Regions from separate parts of the Marinomonas sp. ef1 genome, predicted to be linked through region 1. Evidence: predicted binding sites of a transcription regulator. Region 1 holds the regulator's gene; each other region holds the start of a gene.
What was found. The regulator sigma-54, encoded in region 1, starts transcription at its own class of promoters, with help from an activator protein. The targets are predictions, from matches to a motif close to TGGCACNNNNNTTGCTNT.
Positions count from the first base shown of each region.

Region 2: codB (cytosine permease) is a predicted target of sigma-54. The motif match lies at 1,893-1,910, and genes of this name have one in related genera.
Region 3: glnA (glutamate--ammonia ligase) is a predicted target of sigma-54. The motif match lies at 3,106-3,123, and genes of this name have one in related genera.

Region 1 covers NZ_NHTT01000012.1:85,232-96,038, forward strand. Annotated here, with positions in the region: gene murA (UDP-N-acetylglucosamine 1-carboxyvinyltransferase) at 1-13, opposite strand, end outside; gene CCS02_RS16515 (BolA family protein) at 38-274, opposite strand; gene CCS02_RS16520 (MlaC/ttg2D family ABC transporter substrate-binding protein) at 488-1,105, opposite strand; gene mlaD (outer membrane lipid asymmetry maintenance protein MlaD) at 1,109-1,573, opposite strand; gene mlaE (lipid asymmetry maintenance ABC transporter permease subunit MlaE) at 1,575-2,357, opposite strand; gene CCS02_RS16535 (ABC transporter ATP-binding protein) at 2,354-3,154, opposite strand; gene CCS02_RS16540 (calcium/sodium antiporter) at 3,282-4,280, shown strand; gene lptC (LPS export ABC transporter periplasmic protein LptC) at 4,280-4,858, shown strand; gene lptA (lipopolysaccharide transport periplasmic protein LptA) at 4,842-5,369, shown strand; gene lptB (LPS export ABC transporter ATP-binding protein) at 5,370-6,095, shown strand; gene CCS02_RS16560 (RNA polymerase factor sigma-54) at 6,174-7,649, shown strand; gene ptsN (PTS IIA-like nitrogen regulatory protein PtsN) at 7,667-8,116, shown strand; gene CCS02_RS16570 (HPr family phosphocarrier protein) at 8,126-8,395, shown strand; gene mgtE (magnesium transporter) at 8,403-9,755, shown strand; gene yjgA (ribosome biogenesis factor YjgA) at 9,762-10,301, shown strand; gene CCS02_RS16585 (methionine-R-sulfoxide reductase) at 10,527-10,807, shown strand, end outside.
Region 2 covers NZ_NHTT01000001.1:263,994-274,800, reverse strand. Annotated here, with positions in the region: gene katG (catalase/peroxidase HPI) at 1-1,602, opposite strand, end outside; gene codB (cytosine permease) at 1,968-3,224, shown strand; gene CCS02_RS01260 (PucR family transcriptional regulator) at 3,221-4,468, shown strand; gene codA (cytosine deaminase) at 4,477-5,733, shown strand; gene CCS02_RS01250 (methyl-accepting chemotaxis protein) at 6,046-7,968, shown strand; gene CCS02_RS01245 (hypothetical protein) at 8,052-8,471, opposite strand; gene CCS02_RS01240 (D-2-hydroxyacid dehydrogenase family protein) at 8,608-9,576, opposite strand; gene fadA (acetyl-CoA C-acyltransferase FadA) at 9,757-10,807, opposite strand, start outside.
Region 3 covers NZ_NHTT01000006.1:8,894-19,700, reverse strand. Annotated here, with positions in the region: gene ntrC (nitrogen regulation protein NR(I)) at 1-198, opposite strand, end outside; gene glnL (nitrogen regulation protein NR(II)) at 195-1,280, opposite strand; gene glnA (glutamate--ammonia ligase) at 1,618-3,024, opposite strand; gene thiI (tRNA uracil 4-sulfurtransferase ThiI) at 3,354-4,805, shown strand; gene typA (translational GTPase TypA) at 5,054-6,874, shown strand; gene dtd (D-aminoacyl-tRNA deacylase) at 7,031-7,465, shown strand; gene CCS02_RS09530 (hypothetical protein) at 7,480-7,863, opposite strand; gene CCS02_RS09525 (pectinesterase family protein) at 7,954-10,077, opposite strand; gene tatC (twin-arginine translocase subunit TatC) at 10,310-10,807, opposite strand, start outside.

The DNA of each region.
Region 1 (10,807 bases):
GAAGCTTATCCATATTTTTAATCTCTTATAATAGCTTTTATAGCTTGCTTATTTGTTCTGGCGTATAGGTTTTCATTGTAACGGCGTGAATGGCGCCACTGGAAATAGCTTCTTGAAGATGTGAATACACAAGCTGCTGCCTCTTAACCGTTGACAGCCCCTCAAACTCACTTGTCACTACAACTACTTGAAAATTACAACCTTCTCCCTCTGCAACCACTTCACAGTTGCGGATAGAGGATTCCAAAAGTGCTTTAACTTCACCTGCGTTCACAGTCGCTCCAATATATAAAATATGCTCGATTCCCCTATTCTACATGAGTACAGCCAACTACTTAACACCTCTAAGCCTAACTCTGAATAAAAAACCACTTGTTTTCTAAGATTTTAATCAAGACTGACAATGCTCCCTCCCAAAAAACAAAAAATCCGAACCCATTTAATGGGTTCGGATTTTATTGCTCACAATAAAGCCAGATTTATTGAATTAAGACTTCTTCGCTAGAGACTCTCGCCAAGCAGAAATAGCCAACTCAATGTCATTCTTATTCTGCTCCATCATGACACCAAACTGCTTACGAAAGGTTAAGCCAAAGTTAATGTTGTTAATCACAACATTACTCAACATCCATACACCTTTTTTAGACTCTTCCATGAAAAAGCTGATATTTAACATGCCGCCAGATTCCATCTGGAAGTCAACGTCAACTTTGGTTTCTTTCCCCCTACCTTGAGGCCCTAGAGGTAAAACATTAATTCGATCTGCATCCAGCTCAAGCAAGGAAGTACCGTATGTTTTCAACAAGGTATCTTTAGTAACACTGGCAAAGCGAATACGCTGCTCAGGCGATGCTCTTCGATAATATTTTCCCATCACTTTTTTGGAAAAATCATCAAAATCGACCACATTCGCCAAGATATTATCAACTCGCTTCTCTAATAAAACCGGATCTTTAGACAACACCGCTTTATCAGCAACGATATCTGTTCGAAAAGCGTCAACAACTTTAATAACCGTATCCCTTGCACCATCAACGTCAGACCAAGTTACACTTGACCCAAGCAAGGAAAAAACAAAAACAACACCAGATAAAATCTTAGACATATATTACTTCTCCGAATCGCCGCCTTTGAACAAGAACTGACTGATCAAAGTTTCTAAAACCAGGGCGGATTGGGTATCAAAAATTTCACTGCCATTTTTAAGCATTTCATCCTCAGCCCCAATAGAAATACCTAAATACTTCTCACCCAGCAAACCACTCGTCAACACTGCAATAGAACTATCGGTAGGAATATTATTAACGTCCGAATCAATATTCATTGTTACCAAAGCCATATACAACTTCTTATCAAACGTAATTGACTCAACATTACCAACCGCCACGCCAGCAATAGAGACTTTAGCTCGATTTGTGAGCCCTGCAATATCATCAAACCTAGCAACGACCTGATACGTGTCTTTCTTGCTAGAGAAGGCAAGCCCACTCACTTGAACGGCCAAATAAACAAGAGCAACAACGCCCAATACAATAAAACACCCTACCAACAATTCTGAACGCTTACTTCTCATGCTAAAAATCCCCAAACATAGCGGCGGTTAATACAAAATCTAAAGCCAAAATAGCCAATGAACCTAAAACCACTGTACGAGTGGTTGCTTTACCAATCCCTTCAGAAGTGGGGACACACTCATAACCTTGATAAACAGCGATCCATGTAACAACAACTGAGAAACATAACGCCTTAATAAGGCCATTCATAATATCAGTATCAAAATACACAGACTGCTGCATTGATGACCAGAAAGCGCCATCATAAACACCTAACCATTCAACAGAAACAAGATGTCCGCCAAGAATACCCGACGCAGAAAAAATCAAACTCAAGATAGGCAAGCAAATCACACCAGCAATAAAGCGAGGCGCAATCACCCGTCTTAGAGGATCAACACCCATCATCTCAAAACTGGATAATTGCTCCGTTGCTTTCATCAAACCAATTTCAGCCGTCAAAGATGAGCCAGCACGTCCAGCAAACAAAAGCGCCGTAACCACTGGAGACAACTCCCTCAACAAAGAAAGCGCCAGTAGCTGCCCGACTGCTTCTTCTGAGCCAAACTTAGCCAAAATACTGTAACCCTGAAGCGACAGCACCATGCCAATAAAAGCACCTGAAACAATAATAATAACGAGAGATAACACCCCAACAGAGTAAAGCTGCTTCACTAGCAAATTTACAGACTCTTTAAACCGAACAGGCAACCTAAAAATACTTTGTACCAAAAATATTCCGGCTCGACCAACAGCTTCAAGCCAATCCAGTAGCGACGCCCCCAACAACTCAATGCTTTTCATAATGCAGCCCTACTAGAAATACTTTCTTCTGGATAATGGAAGGGAACAGGACCATCAGGTTCACCATTCAAAAACTGCTTTACCTCAGGGTCATCAGAAGCACGAATTTCGTCGGCAGAACCCTCAGCAATCACTCGCCCGCCAGCTAAAATACACACATGATCAGCAATAGAAAGAGACTCTTCAACATCATGAGATACAAGAACAGACGTCATATTTGCTGAATCATTAAGCTGGCGTATCAACTTAACAAGAACACCTTTAGAAATAGGATCTTGCCCAGTAAAAGGCTCATCGTACATTACTAACTCTGGATCCAAAGAGATAGCACGGGCTAACGCAACACGTCTAGCCATCCCTCCAGATAATTCCGACGGCATTAGATTAGCGGCACCGCGTAAACCAACGCTATAAAGCTTATCAGAGACAATACCCGCTATTGTTTTTGCATCCAGCTTGGTGTGTTCTTCCATTGGAAAAGCAATATTCTCAGCGACAGTCATATCACTAAACAAAGCACCACTTTGAAAAAGCATGCCCATTTTTTTGCGCACCTTATAAAGTTCAGAGCGGGACAAAGCGTGAACATTTTGACCGTCTACTAAAATAGTGCCTGAGTTTGGTGCGAGCTGCGCCGCAATTAAACGTAGCAATGTCGTCTTCCCCGTCCCACTAGGACCCATCACCGCAGTAATCTTACCTCTTGGAATAGTAAGTGATACGTTCTCATAAATAGAACGCTCTCCCCTTGAAAAACTAACATTTTGGACCTTTATATAAGCATCTACCACTGACACACCTTTTTAATCCCTATCAAATATGGCCCGATACTAACATCGCCCCCCAACAAATAAAATCATGACACAGCCAAATCCACTTTGTTTATAAGATCAAGCCTTGAATTTCAACGCCAAACCTCATTAAATGGTACTCCCTGTATCTTTGAGTAATATCAATACCATGCTGTTGTTTTCTATCGCCCTAATTGTAGGGTTAGTTTTGCTCGTAATGAGTTCCGACAAATTTATAGAACACTCTGCGCTTGTAGCAGAGAAACTGAATGTAAATCCAATGATAATAGGGATTACGTTAGTCGCGTTCGGCACATCCGCACCAGAAATGGTCGTTTCGGCCATTGCGGCACTTGATAACGCACCAGAAATAGCAGTTGGCAATGTGCTTGGCTCGAACATTGCCAACATCGCACTTGTCTTCGGCATCACATTATTATTCTCAGCAATTCCAATCGCCTCCGGACTGTCCACCAAAGAAGTCCCTCTCGTATTAGCTATCACCCTGCTAGCAGGTTTTTTACTATACGATCAGACCCTTGGCGTATGGGATGGCGTGATTCTAATTGCTGCTTTTATTATTATCCTGACAATATTGCTAAGAGGCAGTAAAGATTTAGAAAAAGATTTAAAAGAAGGCTTACCAGAAGACGATGGAACCTCTGTCAGCAAATCCCTCATCATTGCACTAATCGGATTAGCTGTATTGATAGGAAGTTCTAAATTACTTGTCTGGGGTGCAATAGGCATAGCAACCGCTTTAGGCGTAAGCGAATTAGTTATAGGCCTTACTATCGTTGCAGTTGGAACCAGCCTACCTGAACTAGCGGCTTCAATTAGCAGCGTCAGAAAAGGCCATCACGATATAGCAATTGGCAATATATTGGGATCAAACATCTTCAACTTGGCCACCGTATTACCACTACCAGCCCTTATTGCTCCAGGACTAGTAGATCAAAGCGTGATAAGCAGAGATTTCCCTTGGGTATTAGGTTTAACTGTTGCACTCGCTCTTGCTATTTTCATTTTCAGGAAAACGAAAAACAACAGCATCCCTAGATGGGTAGGCTTACCGCTTATTGCTTCTTATGGTGTTTATTTATTTATTATTAGCTCAAACGGTTCGGTGTAATGCTTTCGTTAAAAACACTAACAAAACCCAAAAGCCTTTTAATCATTGGGGCTACTTTAATAGTAGTAGCCTCTTTAGGATGGTATGGGGCAGCACCTATACAAAACCTCGTTCAAGCAGACTCATTAAGCAGTTCTCCAGACTACTTTATTACTAAGGTCAAAGTTAAAGAGTTTGATGCTGACGGGCTTCTGATAGAAACACTTGATGCTGAACAAACGCTGCACTACATAGCAAAATCCAAAACACTCTTACAAACGCCTAACGTCGAGCGCTACTCAAAATCAGGCCATTGGAGCGCAAAAGCAGATAAAGGGGTTATTGAAGACGGAAGTAATGATATTCTATTAACCGAAAATGCCAGAGCGACTAAAAAATACCTTCAATCTGAAGATATAAAGCTAAGTGCAGATAACATACATTATTTAGATAAAGATCAATCACTAACCAGCTATGGAAATGCAACACTTATCTCCACTCAAGGAGAGACTTCTGCTGGCACAATTACAACATATATAAACTCAGAAGAAGTCGTGATGACAGGATCTGTACGAGGAAAATATGAAACGATTCATTAACGTCAGCGTGTTGCTTACTTCAGCCCTAATTGGCCAATACGCATACGCACTACCTGAAGACACAACCAAGCCATTAGAAATACAAGCTGATGAGGCATCATTCGACCAAAATTCAGGCGAAGCAATATACAAAGGTAATGTATTTGTTAAGCAAGGTACCATTGAAATTCAGGCCCAATACCTTAAAGTAACAACAGACGCTAAGACCCGAAAATTTAGCAGCCTAGAAGCCACAGGAAAACCTGCGAAATTCAGTCAGCAGATAGACTGGAGCGGCAACATTGTTATCAGTAAAGGCAATGAAATACATTATTTAACCAGCGAATCAAAATTAGAAATTATTGGTGATGGTTACCTAAGCAGAATGCAGAACTCCATCACCGCAGACTACATCCTCTATATGATTGATGACGGCACATTCAGTGCTGAGAAAAAAGATTCAGGGCGCGTATCAATGACCTTACAACCACAAGCGCCAAAAGATAAACAAGCACCTGAGAATAAAAAATAGATGGCACTACTAGAAGCAAAACACCTTGCGAAGAGCTACAAAAAACGCCAAGTCGTAAAGGATGTATCTATTTCCGTTGAGTCTGGCCAAGCCGTTGGCCTGCTTGGCCCTAATGGCGCGGGTAAGACCACCTGTTTTTATATGATAGTTGGCATGGTAGCAAACGACGCTGGCGGCATATTTATTGATGGCCAAGACATCACTCATGACGCCATGCATACTCGTGCTCAAAAAGGCATTGGCTACCTCCCTCAAGAGGCATCTATTTTTAGGAAAATGTCTGTAGAAGATAATATCCTAGCAATTTTAGAAACCCGCAAAAAGCTAACAAAAGCACAACAACAAGAAAGACTAGAAGAACTCTTAGAAGAGTTTCATATCACCCATATTCGCACCAACCTAGGAATGGCACTATCAGGAGGAGAAAGGCGCCGGGTTGAAATAGCGAGAGCGGTTGCCATGAACCCAAAATTCATCCTACTTGATGAACCCTTTGCCGGCGTAGACCCTATCTCAGTTGGTGACATAAAACACATAATCAAACATCTCCAAGAAAGTGGAATCGGTGTCTTAATTACCGATCACAATGTCAGAGAAACACTAGACATCTGTGATAAAGCTTACATTGTTGGCAATGGTTACATCATTGCATCTGGTGATGCCAGTACCGTCATCAACAATGAACAAGTAAAAAAGGTCTATTTAGGCGACGACTTCCGTCTGTAACCCCTTATCATTGCTGTAGAAAGGGAGTAGTATGCATAACTCGTTCCAATTCATTCAAATAGAAGAAAGAGTTGCTCTATGAAGCAGTCTTTACAATTAAAGCTTGGTCAACAGCTGACTATGACGCCACAACTGCAACAGGCTATTCGCTTGCTGCAGCTTTCTACGTTGGATTTAAAACAAGAAATTCATGAGTTTCTTGAATCGAACCCATTGCTTGAGCTCGACGACGACGAACAAATTCATCACGACATCCCTGCAAGCATAGAATCAAAAAGCGCTGCCGATACAACAGTCGACAATAATAGCGAAGAACCACGCGTAGAATCTGAGTGGACAGAAAGCATCCCTGAAGAACTATCCATAGATAGTAACTGGGATGATACCTATCAAAGTTCTGCAGCTGTCAGCGATCACAACAGCTACGAAGGCGATAGCGACTTCGAAAGCCGTAACGCACCAGCAGAAAGCATCCAAGACCATCTTATATGGCAATTAAATTTAACCCACATGTCAGATCGCGACATTGAAATCGCTTACGCCATCATTGAATGCGTTCAACCTGATGGCTACTTAAGCATTTCTCCCGATGACATCTGGGAATCTCTCGGCACTGAATTAGAAGATCTAGATATTGAAGAAGTCATTGCAGTGCAGCATAGATTGCAGCGCTTTGACCCTGTAGGCGTATGCTCAATTGACCTACGCGACTGCCTTCTTGTGCAACTAGAAGCATTCCAAAGCCACCCGCTGTATAAGAGCACATACAATCTTATTGATCATTACCTACCATTACTAGGTAATCGAGATTTTGCTCAGTTGAGCCGTAAAACAAAACTCAAAGACGAAGCGCTAAAAGAAGTCGTCAATTTGATTCAACAGCTCAACCCACGCCCAGGCTCAGTTATTGACGCTGACGACACGGACTACGTTATTCCTGATGTCACAGTGAAAAAACGCCATGACGTATGGCAAGTGGAACTAAATAATGACGCTTTGCCACCCATCAAAATCAATGAGACTTACTCAGCGATGGCTAGCACTGCAGCAGCAACAGCAGAAGATGTGACTTACATAAAAACCTCTCTTCAAGAAGCAAAATGGTTCATGAAGAGCCTACAGAGCCGCAACGAAACTTTATTAAAAGTGGCAAGCTGCATTGTAAGTCGACAAATTGATTTCTTCGAACTAGGCGAAGAAGCCATGAAACCAATGGTTCTTCACGATGTCGCAGAAGAAGTAGGTATGCATGAGTCAACTATTTCCAGGGTAACAACTCAGAAATACATGCACACACCGAAGGGCATCTTTGAGCTGAAATACTTTTTCTCCAGCCATGTAAACACCGCCTCCGGCGGAGAATGTTCTTCTACCGCAATACGAGCTATGATTAAAAAGCTTGTATCGGATGAACCGGCGAAAAAACCGTTAAGTGATAACAAGCTAGCTGCTATTTTAGCAGACCAAGGCATACAGGTTGCTCGACGCACTGTAGCCAAATATCGAGAGGCGATGAACATCCCTCCTTCCAATGAACGAAAACGACTGATCTAAACGGAAACCATTTTATCATGTCCTTGAAATCATTATTAAAAGCGGAACTCGTTCTCGCAAAACAAGATATTGTTAGTAAAAAACGAGTACTTGAAAGCATTGCTGAAGTTGCTTCCAACCGACTACATTGTGACAACGAAGCTGTCTATGACGCACTACTAGGTCGTGAAAAGCTAGGTAGTACAGGCATAGGCAACGGCATAGCTATTCCACACTGTCGCCTAGAATCTGCAAACCATACCGCTATTGTCGTTATGTCATTGCAAACTCCGATTGATTTCGATTCCATCGATAAAAGAGCGGTAGACTTAATATTTGCATTAATTGTTCCACCTCATGAGTGTGACCAACACCTTGCAACGCTAGCTCAAATAGCAGAACTTGCCCAATCCCCAGAAGCACTGGATAAATTGCGCACAGCACAGACCAATGAAGAACTATTCAATATATTTGAATCACTAATATAGGAAAAAAGCATGCAGGAAGAGTCCGTCACGATCATAAATAAACTTGGCTTGCATGCTCGCGCTGCTGGCAAATTGGTTGAAACAACCACTCGCTTTTCTTGCGATATCACCATAGAAAAAGATAGCCGAAATGTTGACGGAAAAAGCATCATGGCAATGATGATGCTTGCTGCCGGCAAAGGCACAGAAATTCGCATCAAAACCAATGGTGAAGACGAGTTAGATGCAATAAAAGCGGTAATAGAATTAATAAATAATCGTTTTGGTGAAGACGAGTAAGACTTATATGTCAGAGCAAAACACTCTAAATCACCTCCAAACGGTCACCGAATCGCTCGAATCCGGTACCACCATGCAAATCCGTTATTTACTTAACGGCGCTTTGCCCGCACAGGATGTTGCTCGTCTATTAGAGTCTTCTCCTCCCAAAGAGCGTAAGCTTCTTTGGGAGTTAATAGAAGCCAAGAATGAAGGCGAAGTACTTCAATATCTAAGCGAAGATATTGGCGTACAATTCATGAAAAACATGGATACAGAGCGACTTATCGCCGTATCCGAACATTTTGAAAGCGATGACCTAGCCGACTTACTACAACACCTACCAGAAAAGGTCGTAAAAGAAGTTCTTGCGTCAATGTCCACGCAAGACAGAACAAGAGTTGAAGCACTATTAAGCTACTCGGAAGATTCTGCCGGCGGCTTGATGAATACGGACACCATCACCATACGTCCAAATATTACCGTCGATCTGGTGTTTCGCTATTTACGCAGACACTCAACACTACCAGACATGACAGACAACTTACTTGTTGTCAGCCGCTCAGATCGCCTTTTAGGAATACTTCCACTTACCAAACTACTGGTATCAGATATTAACGCAACAGTGCGCGATATCATGGAAACAGAATTCACCGTCATTGACGCAGAAACACCAGCTAGCGAAGTCGCGCAGCTTTTTGAAAAAATGGACCTAGTATCCGCTCCCGTTATTGACAGCAAAACTAAAAAACTACTTGGCCGCATCACCATCGATGACGTTGTAGACGTTATCCGTGACGAAGCCGAACACTCCATGTTAAGCATGGCGGGTCTTGATGATGACGAAGATACCTTCGCGCCTATCATGAAAACCACCAAGCGACGTGCAGTTTGGCTTGGCATAAACCTAATAACCGCCTTTACAGCGTCTTACGTTATTGGCTTATTCCAAGAGACATTAGACCAAGTTGTCGCATTAGCTATACTCATGCCAATCGTTGCTAGCATGGGCGGTATAGCTGGTTCTCAAGTACTGACACTGGTCATTCGTGGTATTGCACTCAATCAGATAGGCTCCACCAATACTCGCTGGCTACTTAATAGAGAGCTCATTGTTGGACTCATAAATGGCCTTCTTTGGGCAACAGTAATAGCCGCACTTACCGCACTTTGGTTTGACAACATCAAGATTGCCTATATCATTGCGGGCGCCATCATAATAAATCTGCTATTTGCAGCAGCCACTGGTACACTTCTGCCAATTCTACTAAAAAAAATTGGCATCGACCCTGCCCTAGCAGGCAGCGTAATTTTGACTACCGTGACCGACGTGGTTGGATTTCTATCCTTCCTTGGTCTCGCTACTATTTTTCTAATATAGGTTCCCATGACAGACTTTGATCAATTTGAAAACAACGACGAAGAAACCCCTAAGAGCAAAACCCAGATCAAGCGTGAAATGGAAGCCCTGCAAGATCTTGGAAAAAAACTACTAGGCTTAAGCAAAAATCAGCTTAAAAAAGTGGAAATGTCTGACACTCTACGCGAAGCATTCGTTGAAGCTGGCCGCATAAAGCAACATGAAGCCATGAGAAGACACTTGCAATACATCGGCAAAGTAATGCGTACAGAAGACCATGAAGCCATAGCGCACCGTGTAGCGCTTTTCGATTCCACTTCTGCTGCTTACAACAAGCTATTTCATCAGCTTGAGATTAAACGCGATATGCTAATTGGCGAGAACAGCAAAGAAGTGCTGTCTGAATACTTAGCAGAAAACCCACAGATTGAAGACATTCAACTGCTTAGACAACTTATTCGCCAATCTCAAAAAGAAGTATCTCAAGAAGGCAACACCACAAACCGTAAAAAACTTTTCCGTTTCTTACGTGAAGCCGAAGAAAAGCGCCTTGGTTTAATGGAATAACCTTAAACTCAAGTCCAAAGTTCGACGCTATATATTGATAATGGCGTATCCGCACACAAAATTGCCCGTCTTTAAGATGGGCTTTTTTATGCTCACCCCCTACTAAAAACTAACGCCCACAAAAACTCGAACTCGCCGTGCAATTTATTGTCTTAGTCTACAGCGATAAGGCATGCCATAATTTATACCAATAACGTCCATCATAGTGACAGGAGAACAAGTCTTATGAGTAAACCATACAACAAGCTTACACCTGTAGAAGCTAGTGTAATCCTTGATAAAGGCACCGAACGTCCATTCACTGGAGAATACACCGACACAATGGAAGGCGGCCTGTATGTTTGTCGCCAATGCGAAGCGCCGCTTTACACCTCAGAACACAAATTCATTTCTCACTGCGGCTGGCCAAGTTTTGACGACGAAATCCCCAATGCTGTAAAACGCGTACCAGATGCCGATGGCCGACGCATAGAAATCGTCTGCGCCAATTGCGAAGGCCACCTAGG
Region 2 (10,807 bases), on a different contig from region 1:
CTGTTTAGTAACATCTTTGCCATTAAACTCCGCTTGAATGCCTTCTAAAACAGACAATACTTTAGCCAGTTGCTCTGGCTGATTTACGGCCCAATCTTTTTGTGGTGCTAAACGAATACGAGCACCATTTGCACCACCACGCATGTCTGAGCCACGGTAGGTAGATGCAGAAGCCCAAGCAGTCGATACAAGCTGTGCAACCGTCAAACCAGAAGCCTGAACTTTTGCTTTAAGATCGACAATATCTTGATCATTCACGGTTACGTAAGTCACCGCTGGAATCGGATCCTGCCATACTAACTCTTCTTTTGGTACCAATGGCCCAAGATAACGAGCAACTGGCCCCATGTCACGGTGAGTCAATTTGTACCAAGCACGAGCAAACGCATCGGCAAGTTGATCTGGATTCTCATAAAAACGTTTAGAAATCGGTGCGTATATCGGATCATCACGCAATGCCAAATCCGATGTAAACATAATTGGCGCATGGCGTTTAGATGAGTCATGAGCATCTGGAACAGAATTAGCTGCCGCATCATCTTTAGGAGTCCATTGCCAAGCGCCTGCTGGGCTCTTAGTCAATTCCCAATCGTATTCAAATAAGTTTTCGAAGTAACCATTGTCCCAAGCTATTGGGCTTTTCGTCCAAGCGCCTTCAAGACCACTAGAAATAGTGTCGACACCTTTGCCCGTGCCCATACTATTGCTCCAGCCAAAACCTTGTTCGGCCATACCAGCCGCTTCTGGATCAACGCCAACTTGAGCGGCATCACCAGCGCCATGGGCTTTACCAAAAGTATGACCACCAGCAATCAAGGCTACGGTTTCTTCGTCATTCATCGCCATACGTTCAAAGGTATCGCGAATATCGCGAGCTGAAGCCAGCGTATCAGGCTTACCTTCTGGCCCTTCTGGATTAACATAAATTAGGCCCATTTGTACGGCAGCCAACGGATCTTCCAATTCACGGTCGCCAGAGTAACGTGGCGCATCATCTAGCCAAGTTTTCTCAGTTCCCCAATAAATGTCTTCTTCTGGTTGCCATACGTCAACACGACCACCAGCAAAACCAAAAGTTTTGAATCCCATGGACTCCAATGCACAGTTACCCGTTAAGATCATCAAATCTGCCCAAGAGATCTTACTGCCGTATTTTTGTTTAATAGGCCAAAGCAATCGACGTGCCTTGTCTAAGTTAACGTTATCTGGCCAGCTGTTTAATGGTGCGAAACGTTGAGTACCTGACATCGCGCCGCCACGGCCATCTGCAGTACGATAAGTACCCGCACTGTGCCAAGCCATACGGATGAAAAATGGACCATAATGACCGTAATCGGCAGGCCACCAATCTTGAGAGTCTGTCATCAGGGCGAACAAATCTTGGCGAAGCGCTTCAAGATCCAAGCTATTAAACTCTTTGGCATAATCAAAATCTTCACCCATCGGGTTAGATTTCGGTGAATGCTGATGAAGAATATTTAAGTTCAACTGGTTCGGCCACCAGTCTTTGTTTGACGTACCGCGGCCCGATGATTGATTTGCACCTGCGGCACCATGATTAAAAGGACACTTACCTTCGTTTGACATTTTTTCTTTAGACATAGCGGTCTCTCCTGCTTGCTGCTTAGAACATTTTATTTTTCAATAACGCTTTATTAACTATAGTTATAAACTTAAAAAGAGTGAGTAACTAATAAATAAAAACTAAGAAGATAATAGCCTAAGCCAGCCACCCTACTATTTCATTGCTATTAAATAGTGCACTCAACATAGAAGAAGATATGCATTTAGGGCTCAGTAAAATCAGGAATTGTATAAAGTGCCTAATCATTTATTACTATTCTTAGTCATCTCGCCATAAACTCATCAGAGAAATAGTATTAATCCAAAACTGGTTCGCAAGTTGCTTATATACCGAAGGAAACCAAAAATAAGCGACTTTGACTTAATCATCATGGGAAACGACTATGACGCAATCAGATTATCCATTAATTGAAGTACCTCAAAATAAACGCCGAGGGCTACTCCCCATGGCAGTGATTCTGCTTGGGTTCACCTTTTTCACCGCAACCATGTGGGCCGGGGGTACATTAGGAACGGCGTTTTCATTTTCAGAATTGCTCTTCGTTATTCTAATCGGTAATTTGCTTCTTGGCCTTTATGCTTCTTGTTTAGCATTCATTGCCTATAAAAGTGGCCTAAACAGCGTACTAATGGGGAGGTTTTGCTTTGGTGAAATTGGCAGCAAGTTGGCAGACTTCATCCTTGGCTTCACTCAAATTGGCTGGTACGCATGGGGAACAGCAACGCTTGCTATTGTGTTAGTCAAAATTACGGACATACCAGAAGCATGGCAAACGCCCCTAATGATTATCTTCGGCATGGCTTTTTGTATTACCGCCATGATTGGTTTTCGAGGCATGGATATTTTATCCAGAGTAGCTGTTCCTGCCATGCTCGTTTTTATTTTAATTAGCCTTTACACAGGATTAGTCGATGTTGGTGGTATATCCGCCTTATTTGACATTGAGCCAACACAAAGTTTGAGTTTCACCGCTGCCATCACCCTAGTTATTGGTACTTTCGTAAGCGGTGCGACTCAGGCAACGAATTGGAGTCGCTTTGCTAATAGCGGAAAAGTCGCTGTTTGGGCAACTATGGGGGCATTCTTTATAGGCAATGGTTTGATGGTATTAACTGGTGCGCTTGGTACGTTAATTTATCAACAAGCCGACATTGTCGACGTCATGCTAGCGCAAGGTTTTATGGTGCTGGCTGTACTTATGTTGTTTCTCAATATTTGGACAACTCAAGACAACACTATTTACAACTTTGCCGTCGCAGGTTGTAACCTTCTTCGAACTGATAAACGTCGAATTGTGACCGTCACTGGCGCAGCCATTGGCACAGTCATGGCGGTGTTTGGAATGTACAACTTCCTCATTCCTTTTCTGGTTTTGTTGGGAACATTTATTCCGCCTATTGGTGGTGTAATCATGGCTGACTTTTTGTTGCGCCATAAAGGCCAATACCCATTGCTAGCCAATGCTAAGCTACCCGCTTTTAATTGGATTGGACTTGGCTCTTATGTCATTGCGTCTGCTGCAGCCTATGCGTCTCCGGTGATGCCACCTATTATTGGGGTCTTTGTGGCAATTGTTACTTATGGCATATTATCTTTTCTATCCCATAGACAAGCAGTAACCGTATTAGGAAATCAATGAGTATTTGTTGCGTAGACATACCTCGTTTACCCGGCCTCGAAAGCATTATCTTTCGAGCCGGTTTAACTGGCGGCCAACGCATTGTTCGTTGGCCTTATGTAGCAGAAAATGATTCGATTCAACCTTGGGTAAGTGGCGGTGAACTGGTTTTTGTGACCGGAATTAACCACCGCCGCACTGAAAGAAATCTCTGCCAGATGGTAAAAGAAGCGGTAAATAGCAATGTCGCTGGACTGGTTATTTTGACTGGTCCAGAATTTATCCAGCAAATTCCTAACAGTGTATTGGAGCTTGCGAATCAGCATCAGCTTCCCATATTAGAACAGCCTTATAGTCTAAAAATGGTGCTGGTTACAGAAGTCATCAGTAATGCTATTGTTCAAGACAACCTACTAGGGAAGTCAGTTCGGCTATTTTTGACCAAGTTAATAAATGGGTTTGATCAAGCACCAGAGTTAATCCATTTACGCGCTGGGGATTTAGGAATCAGTGACAACTGCCCTTTTGCAACATTGGCATTAAGAATTAGTCATATTAATCCCAAAACAGACGACCCGAATTATCAGTTACTCCACTTCAACCATGAACTAGAACAACACCTAGGCAGCATTTTAAAACGCAGACAAATTGACTGGCCGGTTCTAAATTATGAAAAAGACCTACTGGCTATTTGGCCTGTCACTGAAAACGATACCTCTGAGCTTTATGATGAATTGGAGCAAGTACTAAGCTTGTTGCAAAAGCGCTTTCCACAACTCGTGCTATGTATTGGTGTGAGTGAACGTAAAACAGGCTTAGATAAGTTAGCCGAAGCAACAGAACAAGCTCGGCAAGCATTACAATTCGCAATCAAACATCAGCACCAGCGTATTTTTTTCTACGAACAGCTAGGCATTGCTCGTTTATATGCAGCCATTCCAAATCGCGGTCTACTAGCAGATTTTTGCAAGCAACATTTAGGCGAATTATGCTTTGCTCGTGACGATGCAACTCTTGAAATGAAAAGCACACTAAATCACTACTTCAACCACTTTGGGCATTTGCAACAAACAGCCGACGCAATGAGTGTCCACAGAAATACACTAAATTATCGCCTTAATAAAATAGAACAACGTTTAGGCTACTCTCTACAAGACCCATTTTTACGACTCAATTTACAAAATGCACTACTTATTGAACAAGTATTATTTCACCATCACAACATTGAAGAACAGGCTAGCACGCCTGCTCTGCACCACGATTGAGGTTTTTTATGCATGTTATCAACGCCCGTTTACGCCAACGTCCAGAACTATTTTCCATCCACATTGACGAAGGACGTTTCAGTAAAATTGAAGCACAAGAAAGCACGTTAGCAGCAACTGACAATGCAATTGATGCCAACGGTAAATTAGTTTGTGCGCCTTTTGTCGAGCCACATATCCACCTTGATGCAGCCTTAACGGCAGGCGAACCCGAATGGAATCAAAGCGGTACACTTTTCGAAGGCATTGAGCGCTGGAGTCAGCGCAAGCCAATGTTAAATGAAGCCGACATCCACCGTCGTGCATTGTCCACAATAGAACTACTGGTGCAAAACGGTGTACAAGCAATTCGAACTCATGCGGATACAACAGACCCGACTTTAATCGGCGTTCGCACACTTTGTGCTCTTCGCGATGAGCTAAAAGACAAAATCGATTTACAAGTAGTTGCCTTTCCGCAAGACGGCATGCTGTCTTATCCAAATGGCTTAAAGCTGATGGAAGAAGCCTTGGAAATTGGCGCTGATGTGGTCGGCGGAATTCCACACTTTGAATACACACGTGAATTGGGTGAAAAATCCGTCAAATTAATAATAGAGCTAGCAAAAAAATACGACCGATTAGTGGATGTTCATTGTGACGAAATCGATGATCCAAATTCTCGTTTCTTAGAATTTCTTGCCTGTGAAGCTTTATTTCATGACATGGGATCTAAAGTAACTGCAAGCCACACCACAGCCATGCATTCTTATGACAACGCCTATTGCTCAAAACTGTTTCGTCTATTAAAGAACTCCGGCATTAACTTTATATCCTGCCCAACCGAAAGCATTCACTTACAAGGTCGTTTTGACACTTACCCTAAGCGTCGTGGAGTGACGAGAGTCAAAGAGCTTCGAGAAGCCAACATCAACATCTGTTTGGGTCAGGACTCAATCTTCGACCCTTGGTACTCACTCGGGAATGGCAAGCTACTGCGCACATTGGATTACGCCATGCACATCTGCCAAATGATGGGTTACCAAGACTACGCCAGCGCTCTAGATATGATCACCGACAACAGTGCTCGCACTATGTGTTTGCAGGGATATGGGATAGAAGTGGGCAACGCTGCCAACTTTATTTTACTGGAAGGACATGATGACTACAGTGTCCTGCGTCAGCAAGGGGAAGTATTACTGTCTGTACGTCACGGTGAAATTATTATGCAACGCCAACCGTCTCAGGTGATAACTCAACCTTGGATTACACAAGCGATAAAATAATCAATAATTCAATAACCCGTTCAAAAAAGGTGAGCGATCTAGTTCTCTCATCTTTTTTGAACGTCCAACTTTTATTAAGTACAAAATAAGTAGTCATTAATAAAACAAAAGATTAGATCAAAATTTGATGATTTTTTTGCGCTTACAAACATCCTTTCCTAGACTGTAAATAACTTACAAAATGATAAAGGATTATATATGCGCGTCCATTCAATTCGAATCAAGATGATGCTTCCAATCATCTTTCTTTCGCTTATTTTAATCTCTCTTTTTGCCTTTATGATGCTAATGAGCAACATACAAAAGAATAATATGAAGTTACAGGCTGAACATTATTTCGAAGCCATTTCAGAAGTGTTAAATGCTGACCGCGACATATATCAAGCACGACTTGCACAAGAGAAAATGCTCGATGGACAAGGGCCAAAAAATGGCAATGAAGCCGATTTTAGGGAAAACGCCCAACAAGTTTTTGATCGTTTTCAACTTTATAGACAATACCTTGCGGACGAACCAAAAGATCTTCTCGCGCCTTTTGACTCTTTTAATACGCTTTATAACGAATGGCTAAATTCAAGTGAGAGTCTCATTGACACCTCAAAAGGCAGCGTTCAGTTTTCTGAAACAATGATAGCTTTAGATAATAAGTTCCAAGTCATTCGCAATATGCTTGATCAAGCCGGGGAAAAACTACGAAAGCACACTCACGATATACAAAACCAAATAAATTCCGCTGCGGAACTTAATAACTATGTAGAAGCAATTACAGAAGTATTGAATGCGGATAGAGATTTGTACCAAGCACGTTTAGCACAACAAAGAATAATTAATGGCATTGGCGATCGTACTGATAATAAAGAAGACTTCAAACTAAATTCTGCGCAAGCATTGGAAAGGTTTAGAGCATATCGAGGCTATCTTATTCATGAAACTGACCTAACAAAACCTTATAGTGAATTCGATGTACTTTTCAATGAATGGTTTGAAGGGAGTCTACTTCATTTTGAGTCTCCTGAGGCCCAAACGTCTAATCAACTTCCACAAGAAATAATAAATGCTGATGAAAAATTTGCGGCTATTCGTTCACTCTTGGACAAAGCTGGTGAAACAGTTAGAAAACATTCCAGAGAAATAGAAGAGATAACCAAACAGAATATTGCCCGCAACCAAGAAATAGCCATGATAGTGACAGCAATAGCCTTTGTTATTGCTCTTATTTTTGGCTATCTCATTCCTCTCAAGATTACTCGAAATGTAGAAAGCATGGGGCGTCGTATTCGAGAGATAGCCGAAGGGGATGGTGATTTAACACAACGAATCAACTCAAGTGCTAAAGATGAACTTGGCGATCTAGCTAAAGAATTTGACGGCTTTGTTGAACAACTAAGATCAATCATTAGCAATATACATAAACAATCATCAGCTCTTGGCAGCATGACAACTGAATTAAAAAGCGCCTCTGAGACCACAAACAATATTACTCATGCTCTAGTGAATGCTTCAACAGCAATGATTAGTGCCGGACAGGAAATGAACGTATCAAATCAACAAATGTCGGAAGTAGCAAAAGATACGGCAACAGAAGCAACCACTTCGAGCCAATTAACTGAACAAGGTATTCTAGCGGTAAATACATCACATAAAGCTATTTCGAGCTTAATCAGCAATATCGAAGAGTCATTAAAGCGAGCTGAAGAGTTAGAAAAAAGCTCAGAGAATATCTCGTCTGTGCTTGAAGTCATTAGAAATATTGCCGAGCAAACCAATTTACTCGCTCTAAACGCAGCCATAGAAGCCGCCCGTGCTGGTGAGCAAGGGCGAGGATTTGCCGTCGTCGCTGATGAAGTGAGAACCTTAGCAACTCGAACTCAAAAGAGTACGGATGAAATAGAGACGATCATCGAACAACTTAAGCTGAATGTTAAAGAGTCCTCTATCTCCACTCAAAACAGCCGCGATAATGCCGACAATACCGCATCAAATTTTGATAACGTCATCAACATCTTTGACGCGCTCAATCATTCCTTTGAAAAAGTACAACAAATGGCTTCAAAAACAGCCCAAGCTACAATCGAACAAGCGACTTTGTCTGACGACATAAATCAAAGCCTTATGTTATTGAAAGAGCAAACTGATGGTGTGAAGGATGTCTCAATTCTAATAAACAAACAGTCCACACAAATAACAGATTTGTATAAAACACTAAATAATGAAGTAGGAAACTTTAAAGTCTAGAGATACTGAATAACGAAAAAAGTGCGATTAAAGTTGCATATTGCTCTTTAACAATAGCCGTTAAAGAGCAATACAATAAATTACTACTTCGTGATTGGACAGTTTTCCATACCAACACGATACGTTGAAACCATTCCTGTACCACCGTATTTATGAAATGCGGTGAAGGCACTATAACTCGGCTTATAAGTCACTGTGTAATTCATGCTGATTTGTGAGCCATAATTACCACAGCAGTTCGCGCTTACTGATGCATCTTGATTAATAATTTGAAAATCCTCAAGATTGTACTTTTCTGCGAAAGCAATGAGCTGCTCGGTTTTGGCTTGATAAATCGCCCCTACATCAACGTCACTATTAGGCTGAAGGTTTTCCATATAAGACACTGAGGTCATGTCTTTGGCTTCACAAATAGACGCTTCAGTGGTTTCTTCAGCAACTAGCAAACTGGAGGATAAAGCTGCAGGCACAGCAATGAACAACGCAGTCAAAAGAGTTTTCATAATAAACATCCTATGTGATTTGAAATATATCCATTAATGCAATGACATTCATTACACGGATTAATTAAAAGACTTTTACCCAAGAAATGTTAACACGAATTAACGGAGCTAATAGCAACATTAACTCTGTTCTAATTTATGGGTTAATAACCAAGTTTTCCGCTTTACCATTGGCGAAAGCCAGGACATTTTCAAAAGCAATTTTGAAATAAAGCTCATAGCTGGCTTTTTCAACGTAACCAATATGCGGTGTACAAAGTACATTTGACAGAGACAACAAAGGCTCATTATTAGTATTCGCAGGTTCTGTTTCGAATACATCAACGGCAGCACGTTTACTTGGATTTGAAGACATCTCACGATACAAAGCACCATTTTCGACTAGCTCAGCACGACTGGTGTTCACTAACAAAGAGTCAGATTTCATCAAAGCCAAATCAGCTTGCGTCACAATAGCTTTGGTTACGTCATTGAGTCGCAAATGCAAAGTTATAATATCTGCAGTTTGAAAGAATTCTGCCTTTGATGGTGCGGCTAAAAACCCATGTTCTTGCGCCAACATTCTAGAGCTTTCACTTCCCCAAACCAGTACCTTCATGCCGAAAGCTTTCGCGTATTGTGCGATACGTTGGCCGATTTTACCGTATCCCCAAATTCCCAAAACAGATCCGCTTAAGACTCGACCTAATCCTAAGGAACCTGACTGCTGCCAGTAACCTTGTGAAAATTGTGCTACATACTCGGGAATATGTCGACTCGCCGCCATAATCAAACCCCAACATAACTCTGATGGTGCAACCGGAGAACCAACACCTTCCGCAACAGCCACACCATATTTATGGCAAAGCTTGGCATCAATGTGATTACTAATTTTTCCTGTTTGGCTAATAAGTTTTAAATTAGGCAAGTTAGCAAGCAATTCTTCCGAAATAACCGTACGTTCGCGTATCAAAACAAGCGCATCAAAACCCTTTAGATTGGTGACTAAATCTTCAGCATTTGTAAAACTCTCATTAAATACATGTACATCATGGCCTTGTAAAACATTGAAGCATGCAAGATCTTTAACACTATTTTGATAGTCATCTAATATTGCTATTTTCACGAAACAATCCTCATTTACTCATCTGATATCGCTTGGTTAATGTTGCTTATCATCGACCAAGATAGTACAAAACACCAGAGCAAAAAAAGCCCCGCACATGGAGGGGCTAAAGACAGAGATTACAATTTGCTGTTCTAGAGCAAGGAGGCACACAACTTCATGTACTTAGTTCAATATTACTTAAACGCGCTCGAATACCGTCGCTATACCCTGCCCCATACCAATACACATGGTTGCTAGGCCAACGGTCGCGTCTTTTTCACGCATAACATTTAGCAAGGTCGTTGAAATGCGAGTACCAGAGCAACCAAGCGGATGACCAAGGGCAATCGCGCCACCGTTCAAGTTCACTTTATCATCGACAAGATCCAGCAAACCAAGATCTTTAAGTACTGGAATAGACTGGGCAGCGAAGGCTTCGTTTAGCTCGACAATATCAATATCGGCAATCGTCAAACCCGCGCGTTTTAGAGCTTTTTTCGTTGCTGGAACTGGACCATAACCCATAATCGCTGGATCACAACCCGCCACTGCCATACTGCGTACTTTAGCAATTGGCGTTAGGCCAAGCTCTTCGGCTTTTTTCGCAGACATCATCAACATAGCTGATGCACCGTCAGACAAAGCAGAAGATGTACCCGCGGTCACAGTACCGACTTTCGGCATAAATACAGGAGCCAAACTTGCTAAAGATTCCATAGAAGTTTCTGGACGAATGACTTCATCTACTTCCACTAGGATCTTGTTGCCATCAGCATCATGACCTTCAATAGAAACGATTTCGTTATTGAAACGGCCTTGCAAAGTGGCTTCGTGAGCAAGACGATGTGAACGTACCGCAAAGGCGTCTTGCGCTTCACGACTAACACCGTGCATTTTACCCAACATTTCCGCCGTCACACCCATCATCATGGAGGCTTTCGCCATATGTTTTGATAACGCTGGGTTTACATCTACCCCATGCATCATGCCAACGTGACCCATGTGCTCTACGCCACCGACGACAAACACATCGCCTTGTCCTGTCATAATAGCTTGAGCCGCCGTATGAATAGCTGACATAGATGAACCACAAAGGCGGTTCACGGTTTGTGCCGCACACGTAATAGGCAAACCTGCTAACAAGGACACAGCACGCGCCATGTTAAAGCCTTGTTCTAAGGTTTGGTTAACGCAACCCCAGATTAAATCTTCAACGTCTTTTTGATCGACATTTGGATTACGTTTGAAC
Region 3 (10,807 bases), on a different contig from region 1:
CAGTTTTAAGCCGTCCATGCCTGGCATACGGATATCACTGATAATGGCACTTGGTTGCTCTTTATCAATCATGTTGACTAGGTTTTCAGCGGAATCAAACAAGCGACATTGGATTCCCTCTTGTTCTAATGTCTTCTCTAGTACCCAGCGAATAGAACGATCGTCGTCAACAATCCATACGGTTTCTTCTGGTGTCATGAGTGTTTCTCCTGGTCTTGGACTGTCGTCTCAATGGGAATTAATATATTAAACTCGGTTTTTTTCGGGTAACTGTTACATTCAATAATGCCGTGGTGCTGATGAATAACGGATTGTGCGATAGACAGTCCTAAGCCTGTTCCATCGGCTCGCCCGCTGACCATGGGGTAAAATAGCGTTTTGAGAATACCTTCAGGTATGCCCGGACCATTATCTATGATGCTGATTTTGCACACTAAGCGATGGCGTTTAGAGCCGATGGTGAATTGACGTAACGCACGGGTCACCATATGAATAGTTTTATGACGATTATCTTCATCATCCATCAGCGCTTGCATGGCATTTCTTGTGACATTCAGTAATGCCTGTATTAACTGAGATTCGTCGCCTATTAAATCTGGAATGCTAGGGTCGTAATCTCGGATTAGTTCAATTTGGTTGTCTGTTTCGACAGAAATAAGTTGTCTAACACGCTCAATTACTTTGTGAATATTGAGCGGTTTGTTTTTAGGCAGTTGTCTTGGGCCTAATAAGCGGTCAACAAGATCACGTAACCGATCGGATTCTTCAATGATGACTTGTGTGTAATCGTTTAGTGCTTCGTCAGTAAAGGCGCGACTAATCAATTGTGCGGCACCACGAATACCACCTAATGGGTTTTTAATTTCATGGGCTAAACCGCGAACCAACTCTTTACTACTTTCATGGTTCGCTATGATTTCATCTTCTTGTGAGATGCGCTTCATTCTGTCACGTGGGTACAGCTCTATAATGAGGCTTTCAGTATCATTCGACGTGCCCATGATGGGTGTGACGGTATAGTCACAAAAAAGTTTTTTGTTATTGCTGCACTCTATTTCCGCTTCGCGTTTAGTAAACGGATGGCCAGACTCTATTGCTGCATGCAAGGCCTGAATACTTTCTTCGTCTTCACGGAATGCGGCGCCAATGTCATTGCCATAAATTCGGCGTCGGCTCACCGCCAACAACATTTCAGCAGCAGGGTTTAGATACTCGATCTCAAGGTTGTCGTTCAATTGAACAACCGCAGTGGATAAATGGTCGATTAATAAGCTATACACAGACAGTGCCTCTCTATTGACTCCTGCTTTTATGGTTTCCTTTAATAATAGTTGCAAAAAGCGAACCAACATTGGGCAGTTCGAAATGGCTTATTTATTAAGGTCTTTGTATTAACTAAAAAAGTTCAATGCACAATTATAGTGCATGTTGGTAATGGTGTTTACTTTTGTGCAATAAAAAGCCGTGCAAAAAAAAGTTGTGCAATGAAAAGCCGTGTAAATAAAGTCGTACAAAAAAGATCTATAAAAGCTGGGCAATAAAAAACTAAGAAAGCGTTAGTGAAAAAAAAGCCCCGAACTAGGTCGAGGCTTTAGTGTTTACTTAGCAGTTTAAATATTAAGCGCTGTAGTAAAGTTCGAACTCAAGTGGGTGAGTCGTCATAGATACACGACGAGCTTCAGCTGTTTTAAGTTCGATGTAAGCGTTGATCATGTCATCAGAGAAAACGCCACCTTGAGTCAAGAATGCGCGATCTTCGTCTAGGCACTTAAGCGCTTCTTCTAGGCTAGCAGCAACCTGTGGAATTGCATGAGCTTCTTCAGCTGGAAGGTCGTACAAATCTTTATCTGCTGCATCACCAGGGTGAATCTTGTTTTTGATACCGTCGATACCAGCCATCAACATAGCTGCGAATGCTAGGTATGGGTTAGCGGTTGGATCAGGGAAACGAGCTTCAATACGTTTGCCTTTAGGGCTAGCTACGTATGGGATACGAATAGAAGCAGAACGGTTGCGAGCAGAGTATGCAAGCATTACTGGAGCTTCGAAGTGAGGTACAAGACGCTTGTAAGAGTTAGTTGAAGCGTTAGTGAACGCGTTCAATGCTTTAGCGTGCTTGATGATACCACCGATGTAGTAAAGCGCCATTTCAGATAGGCCAGCGTACTGGTCGCCAGCGAATTGGTTTTCGCCGTTCTTCCAGAAAGACTGGTGAACGTGCATACCAGAACCGTTGTCACCAACGATTGGTTTAGGCATGAAAGTCGCTGTTTTACCGTAAGCGTGAGCTACGTTGTGTACGCAGTACTTAAGAATTTGAACTTCGTCTGCTTTTTTAACTAGAGTGTTGAATTTAACACCGATTTCGTTTTGTCCAGCAGTTGCCACTTCGTGGTGGTGAACTTCAATTACAAGACCCATACTTTCCATAGCGTTACACATTGCGCCACGAAGATCGTGATGAGAATCAACTGGTGGTACTGGGAAATAGCCGCCTTTTACGAAAGGACGGTGGCCCATGTTGCCGCCTTCAAACTTCTTGTTAGAAGACCAAGCTGCTTCTTCAGAGTTGATCTCTACAGAACAACCTGACATGTCAGTTTTCCATTTTACATCATCAAAGATGAAGAATTCTGGCTCTGGACCAAAGAAAGCTGTATCACCAAGACCTGTTGACTTAAGGAACTCTTCTGCGCGAAGAGCAACAGAGCGTGGGTCACGATCGTAGCCTTGCATAGTAGAAGGTTCAATAACGTTACAGCGAACAATTACAGTAGACTCTTCAGTGAAAGGATCCATAACAGCGGTATCATCTTGAGGTGACATGATCATGTCAGACTCGTTGATGCCTTTCCAGCCAGTAATGGATGAACCATCAAACATCTGACCGTTTTCAAAAAACTCTTCATCTACCGTAATAGCTGGAATAGTTACGTGTTGTTCTTTACCTTTAAAGTCGGTAAAGCGAAGGTCAACCCACTTCGCGTCATGCTCAGCAATCAAGGCAAGGGTCTTGTTTGACATAGTTGTTCTCCAGTCGTAGTTAAAGCGAAATTAATTTTCGTTTATAGGGTGCTTCAATATAAAGCGCCATTTGACGAATACAAAGCATAACTTGTGCCAGAATTTTGTGCGGTCTAATAATTCCTTATATTACAATAGGATAAGCATTATTAATTAAATGGCGCACTCAATGGTGGCTAAATCTAGCCTTTAAAAAAGTTAATATGCACCACTTTGGATCGCTTGCGCGGCATTTTGTTCCGTATTGGTGCGAATTTAGCGTTTTCGTATCTACGGGCTTTTCTTTATACTATGCGCCTTTCAAATATCCGGTATAAATCGCAACCCCTATGAAATTTATTGTTAAGTTTTTTGCAGAAATCACCATTAAAAGTCGTCCAGTTAGAAAGGCTTTTATTAAACAGCTTCGACATAATGTTAAGTTGGTTCTTAAAAAGCATGATGCCGATGTAGTTGTTTCTGGCAATTGGGATTTTATTGAAGTGTTTTCCGATAGGGATGAATTACGAGAAGATTTTATACAGTCACTTTCTAATATAGCAGGCATTGCTCATTTTCAATTCGTCCGTGAATTTCCATTAGTTGATCTTGATGACATTGTAGAACAGGCTATTGTTTCTTATGGTGATGTTATTAAAGATGCCGTGTTTGCGGTTAGGGTTAAACGTGTCGGACATCATGACTTTACTTCGGTTGATGCAGAAAGACATATTGGTGGCTGCTTAAAAGCACGTTGTGGTGCTTTGGCTGTTCGCTTAAACAATCCCGAAGTATTAGTGCCCATTGATATTCGTGATAACCGAGTATGGATGATCGAACAACGTGAAGAAGGTCTTGGTGGTTATCCGCTTGGGTCGCAAGATTCTGTGTTGTCATTAATGTCTGGTGGATACGATTCTACTGTTAGCTCTTTTTTAACGATGAGCCGAGGATTGAAAACGCACTTTTGCTTTTTTAATCTTGGCGGTGATGCGCATGAAATCGGCGTAAAACAAGTTTCCAACTTCATTTGGGAGAAATACGGTTCGGCGTTAAATGTTAAATTCATCACTGTGCCTTTCGAGGCGGTTGTTGGCGAGATCTTAACCAAAGTCGATAACGCAGAGATGGGGGTGATTCTAAAACGTATGATGTTGCGTGCTGCTTCTCAGCTAATGACAGAAGTCGGAGCGAAAGCTTTGGTGACGGGAGAAAGTGTTGCTCAGGTATCCAGCCAAACCTTGATGAATTTAAAGGTAATCGACCAGGTGACTGAAGAGCTAGTGCTTCGTCCTTTGATCACTACGAATAAGCAGGTCATCATAGACAAGGCCATAGAAATCGGTACTGCACCTTTTGCGGCCAGTATGCCTGAGTTTTGTGGTGTTATTTCTGTTAAGCCAACTACTCGCGCTAAAATGCACCGTGTAGAGAAGCAAGAGACCAATTTTGATTTTGCTGTATTAGAACAAGCGATTGGCAACGCTCAGGTTATGTCTATTCAAAATGTGATGGACGATGTGGCTAAGCAGTATCAGGGTGAAGTACCTGTTGTGCGTATGCCAGTGGGTGATGAAGTGATTATTGATATTCGTCATCCCGATGAAGCAAGCAATCGACCTTTAAAAGTAAGTGGTCGTCCTGTCAAAGTGATTCCATTTTTTGCACTGGAATCTAATTGGGCTGAATTAGAGAAAAATGTGACTCATTTGCTCTATTGTGGCAAAGGTGTCATGAGTCGTATGCATGCCTCTTACTTACTTGGTAAAGGGCATGAAAACGTAGGTATTTATTTACCTTAATTAAGTACTAATGAACCGTAGCATTTTTGTAGTATATGAATGTTATCGTTTTATATGAAAGCGCATTGTTACTTTATTGAAGTATTTTTGTGGACTTTTTTTGTCACTTTTATGGGATATTTATCAATATAAGAGTACAATTGCGCCAATTTTACCCCGCACCAAGATCCGAGACGCTTGAAGAGCATACCTGCCCGTATCAAGCGGCGGTATATCTTTTTGCTCACGCTAAATGCAGAGAACTATAAATGTCTAATGATATCAATAAGTTACGTAACGTAGCTATTATTGCCCACGTTGACCATGGTAAAACTACCTTGGTTGATCAGCTATTAAGCCAATCTGGCACACTAGATCGTAAAGATCAAGGTTCTGAACGAATCATGGACTCTAACGATCAAGAGAAAGAACGTGGCATCACCATTTTGGCGAAAAATACGTCAATTATGTGGCACGATTACCGTATTAATATCGTAGATACACCTGGACACGCTGACTTCGGTGGTGAGGTTGAGCGCGTATTATCTATGGTTGATTCTGTATTGTTGTTAGTTGACGCAGTTGATGGTCCAATGCCACAAACTCGTTTTGTAACATCAAAAGCATTTGAACGTGGCCTACGTCCTATTGTTGTTATCAACAAAATTGACCGTCCAGGCGCTCGTCCTGATTGGGTTATGGATCAGGTTTTTGATTTGTTCGACAGCCTTGGTGCAACCGAAGAGCAGCTAGATTTCCCTGTTATCTATGCTTCTGCAATCAATGGTATTTCTGGTAATGATCCAGAAAATATGGCAGAAGACATGACGCCACTTTACCAAATGATTCTTGATAGCGTTCCTGTACCAAACGTTGATCCTGAGGGGACTTTCCAAATGCAGGTTTCTGCATTGGATTACGACAGCTATGTTGGTGTTATCGGTGTAGGCCGTATCACACGTGGTAGCTTGTCTCCAAACCAGCAAGTAGTTGTAAAATCTGCAGACGGTAAAGAGCGTAAAGGCAAAGTCTTGAACGTTAAGGGTTACCACGGTCTAGCGCGTGTTGATACTGATAAAGCCTCTGCGGGTGACATCGTTTGTATTACTGGTATCGATGGCCTAAGTATCTCTGATACTTTGTGTGATCCTGCTTGTGTTGAAGCTTTGCCTGCATTGTCTGTAGATGAGCCAACAGTAAGCATGACCTTCATGGTTAACGACTCTCCGTTTGCTGGTAAAGAAGGTAAATACATTACCACTCGTAATATCTCAGATCGTCTTGATCGTGAGCTTATCCACAACGTAGCGTTGCGTGTTCGCCAAGGCGAAACACCTGATAAGTTCATCGTTTCTGGTCGTGGTGAGCTTCACCTTTCTGTATTGATCGAAACTATGCGTCGTGAAGGCTTTGAGATGGGAGTTTCTCGTCCTGAAGTAGTTAAAAAAGAAGTGGACGGCAAAATTCACGAACCATTTGAACTAGTAGTTATCGACGTTGAAGAGCAGCATCAAGGTTCTATCATGGAAGAACTTGGCTTGCGTAAAGCTGAGTTAACTAACATGGAGCCAGATGGTAAAGGTCGTGTTCGTCTTGAGTTCATGACGCCTTCTCGTGGTTTGATCGGTTTCCGTGGCTTGTTCCTAACACTAACTTCTGGCTCTGGTATTATGACCAGCGTATTTGACCATTATGGTCCAGTAAAAGAAGGTGATGTTGGTAGCCGCCAGAATGGTGTATTGATCAGTATGGTTACTGGTAAAACAGCAGCGTTCGCTTTGTTTAACCTACAAAGCCGTGGTCGTTTATTCTTGGGTCATGCGGTTGAAGTATACGAAGGTCAAGTTATCGGTCTTCACTCACGTGATAATGACTTAACTGTTAACCCAGTTAAAGGTAAGCAGTTAACTAACATGCGTGCCTCTGGTACAGATGAAGCCTTGACGTTGACTCCGCCTATTCGTCATACACTTGAGCAAGCGCTTGAGTTTATCGAAGACGATGAATTGGTAGAAGTAACACCAGAAAGCATCCGTATTCGTAAAAAATTATTGACTGAAAACGAGCGTAAACGCGCTGGTCGTAAGTAATAGCTATTCTTTAAAAAGAGCAGCAGCAAATGAATTCATGTAAATGAATTCGTGAGCGACAGAAGCGCCTTCGGGCGCTTTTGTTTTTTCTGGACTTTGTTAAAGTTATTTGTCTTATTGACCTTAGTAAGCATTGGCAAATATAGGGAGAAAGCGATGAAAGTCTTGATACAGCGAGCCTTAAGCGCATGCGTTGTTGTTGATGGTGAAACCATTGGTGCGATTGACCACGGACAGCTCGTGTTGGTTGGCATAGAAAAAGGCGATACAGAAGCAGATACACAGCGATTGGCCGATAAACTGTTGAAATACCGTATGTTTGGTGATGCAGAGGGTAAGATGAACCTGAATGTCCAGCAGGTTGGTGGTGGAGTGTTACTGGTATCGCAATTTACCTTGGCTGCTGAAACCAAGAAAGGTTTGCGTCCAGGGTTTTCCACTGCAGCCATTCCCGAAGAAGGAGAGCGTTTATTTAATGACTTTGTGAATAAAGTGCGTGCTCAATACAGTAAGGTTGAAACAGGGCGTTTTGGTGCTGATATGAAAGTCTCTTTTACCAATGATGGCCCTGTTACTTTTATGTTAGATTAGATCCTTATGCTGGATTAATCGATTGTCGAGTCTGATAGTGTCTTTAATTTTGGTGTTTGACGAATTTCTTTGGCGATTAATTTAGCAACCGCTTTCGCCCCTTTTTCTTGAAAATGGGTAATATCAGGTTTGTCTAATCGACCTGCACGGTCTTTGTAATAAGGGAATTTTATTGGATCGACAGCGAGCCAATAGTCTTTCCAGTTTTCTTCTCCTAATGTATTAGCAAGTTCTATGGAGCGTATTTCTATATCTAATAAAGCAATATTGTTGGCTTGGGCTGTGTCTTTAATTGTTTGGCTATAGTTGCCAGTAAAAGCAAATCCCTTCGTGCTGTTTTGTGTCGTAAAATGAGTAGATACGACGGTGAATTCATTTTTTCCTTTCATCGTTTTCATTCTAGTCACGGGCGTTAATAAAACCGGTGTGATTTGATGTGACTTGGCATAGTCAATAAAAAACTCCAGTGAGCGCTGGAATGAAAGGCTTTATTGCCCAGCTGGGGCTTGTATTTGACCATCCGCATTATTCGGGTAGGTACAGGTGTTAGCGACATCGTATGGACCGCGTCCGGCGCTGCTCGCGTCACATTTTTCGTCATTGTGACCAAATTGAATAAGTAAATAATCTCCAGAGTGCATCATACTACTGAGGTAGCGAAACCAACCTTGATTATAATATGAGCGAGAGCTACGACCGGATTGTGCACCATTAATAACTTGTACTTTTTGAGTGTCAAAATTCTCTTGGAAGGTTTGCCCCCAGCCCATTCGAGGTGCAACGGCTTGCGGATAGTTTGATGCTGTCGAGTCGCCAATAATAAATACTCTATGTGGAACAGTATCTACTTGTTGCTGCCTTTTCTGGATAGCACTAAGGTCAAACGCTGCTACTTTGCCTTGTAAATCAGGGACGAGTAGAGGCTGAAAAAAACGATCCATTAGAGTGCTATCAGCAACTTCACCAACCTTGGTCTGATAATTTCTATTGCTCCATAACCATTGCGTTAACTGAGCAAATGCTGGTTGCCATTGTGGCTCATATTGCACGGGATCGAAATGTTTTGGCAATCCTAAATCATGTAAGCTGTTATCAAATCCTTGGTGAAAACGTGCTACAGATGAAGCATATTCTTCTGCAGAAAAAATGAGTGGTAGTTTTGGTGAGGATATAACTTGTTGAGGGCCTAAGTAACCCGATGCCGTTGCGGTATCCGATAAAATCAGGTCACTAAACGGATTAATATTGAAATTAATGTTTTGCTCGAGTTGTGGCTTGGTCGGAGCATAAAGAGCTGCCATGCATATTCCGCGTAATGTGTTATTACTTAAACAGTCAGTGTTCTGTTCGGCCGCGGAGACGACAAATGGTGGGATGAAGTCTTTTATTTTAAGTTGATAAGCTCCATGTTTATCCGTAGTGGTTGAAGCTTTTCTACCGTATTGGTCGCTCAAGGTTATTTGGGCTGGAAAATTCATTAGATGGGCGCTTACAATGCCTTTAACAGTTGTGTTCTGGGCAGCCAAAAAAATTGGTTGCCAGCCATCAAGCATGTTCTCGATAGTAAATTTAGTCGCGTCGTTATCGCTTAATTGAGGGCGATAACCCTCTTTTGAGGCGCCAGATCCATAGCTCTTGTATTCACTAAAACGTGCACCATCTTCTGGTGTAAACCAAATAGATTCTCCATTTATATCTTTACCGTGCATTTTATCCCAGCCATAGATGTGATCATCCATCTCCGTATTGATAAAGGTGGTTGAACCCATGGCAAAGGGATCGGCATAACGACCATCTTGAAAAGTAGTAGTTGGGTGCCAAGGGCGACCAAGAGCATAACTAGCTGCTGGAACGCGGTTGTCTTCTTTTATTAAGCGGCTATTGATGAAGACTAAGCCAAAGGCCCGTTCTTCATTGGTGCTTGGGGCTGTTAAATAGCCTAAAGGGAGTTCTTGGTTTGGACGGTAACGAGCGACAATGTCGCTGTTATCAAAAATAACTAAGCCGTTTCCGAAAATAAAATCAACAGTGCCGCTGATACGGGAGTTATTGAAATAGCTTCTGCCCCCTTTGCTGTAAAAGGTATCTTGGAAGCCTTCTAGAGATACGTCATAAAATGCTGATCGGTCGCTTTTTTTACCAAGTAGTAAAGCGACGGCTTGAGTTTGCTTGATTTTACTTGGATCGTCTTTTGCTTTGCTGTCATTAGTCAGATAGTCAAAGTCGTTACGGATGGTAAGAGACTGAGCAGTGAAGTCTTTGCCGTTGATTTCAACTACTCGACTACCTGAAGTGCCAATGTTCTTGCCATTATCACCTTTCATGCCTGCAGCAATAGCTTTGGCAATGATGGTTCTATCTCGTCCTGCGCCAATAAAGTGCACATTATCGCGGTCAATAATGATTTGTTCGTTATATAGGCCTGGTTTGATATATATGCTGTAAGTGCTTTTATCTTCTGGTGCATTCTGAAGAGCATCCTTGATGCTGCCGTACTCACCAGCTTTTGGTGTGGATGATACGACAGCTTGGTACAAACTGGTCGCATGAGATTGAAATGACAGAAGCGCGCCAACAGTGGCAACTAAGCCTATTGCAACAGAGTGTTTCATTGTTTTCCCTCACATTTTTATTCTTGTCTTGATGGAGTGAAGTAGTGCTTTAATAGCTTTTTATAAAGCTCAATTTTTGTTCAAGGTAAGAATATAGCCGAGTAGATATAAATGAAACAGTGTTTTATAAAATTATTTCATTTTTATAAATATTTTCCTCATAACAACAAAAAGACGCTTAAGAGATTAATCTTAAGCGTCTTATGTGTAGTGCGTGAACAAGGGGAGGTTGTTATTGGCTTGCTTTGGACCTTTCACTCTCTTCTTTTTCTTCACTCCCATCAACCACAACTTTTACTGTGCGGCCAGCAATAAGTCCAAGTTCGAATAGCATCCACATTGGGATGGCCAGCAAGGTCTGCGAAAAAATATCGGGTGGCGTAATGAGCATGCCAACAACAAAACAACCTAGAAAAATATAAGGACGTTTTTTGGATAGCGTCGCAACTGTTGTGACACCCGCTTTAATAAGTAAGTAGGTGGCAACAGGGATTTCAAAGGTTACGCCGAAAGCAAAGAATAGTTTTAAGACAAAGTTTAGGTAGTTATTAATGTCCGTCATAACGGTCACTTCGCCAGGCCCTACTGTCGTGAAAAAGCCGAAGATAAGTGGCAAGACAACGTAGTAAGCAAACAGAACACCAGCATAAAAAAGAAAGATACTGGAAACCAATAGTGGAATCGCAATTTGTTTCTCGTTTTTATACAGAGCAGGCGCAATAAACGACCA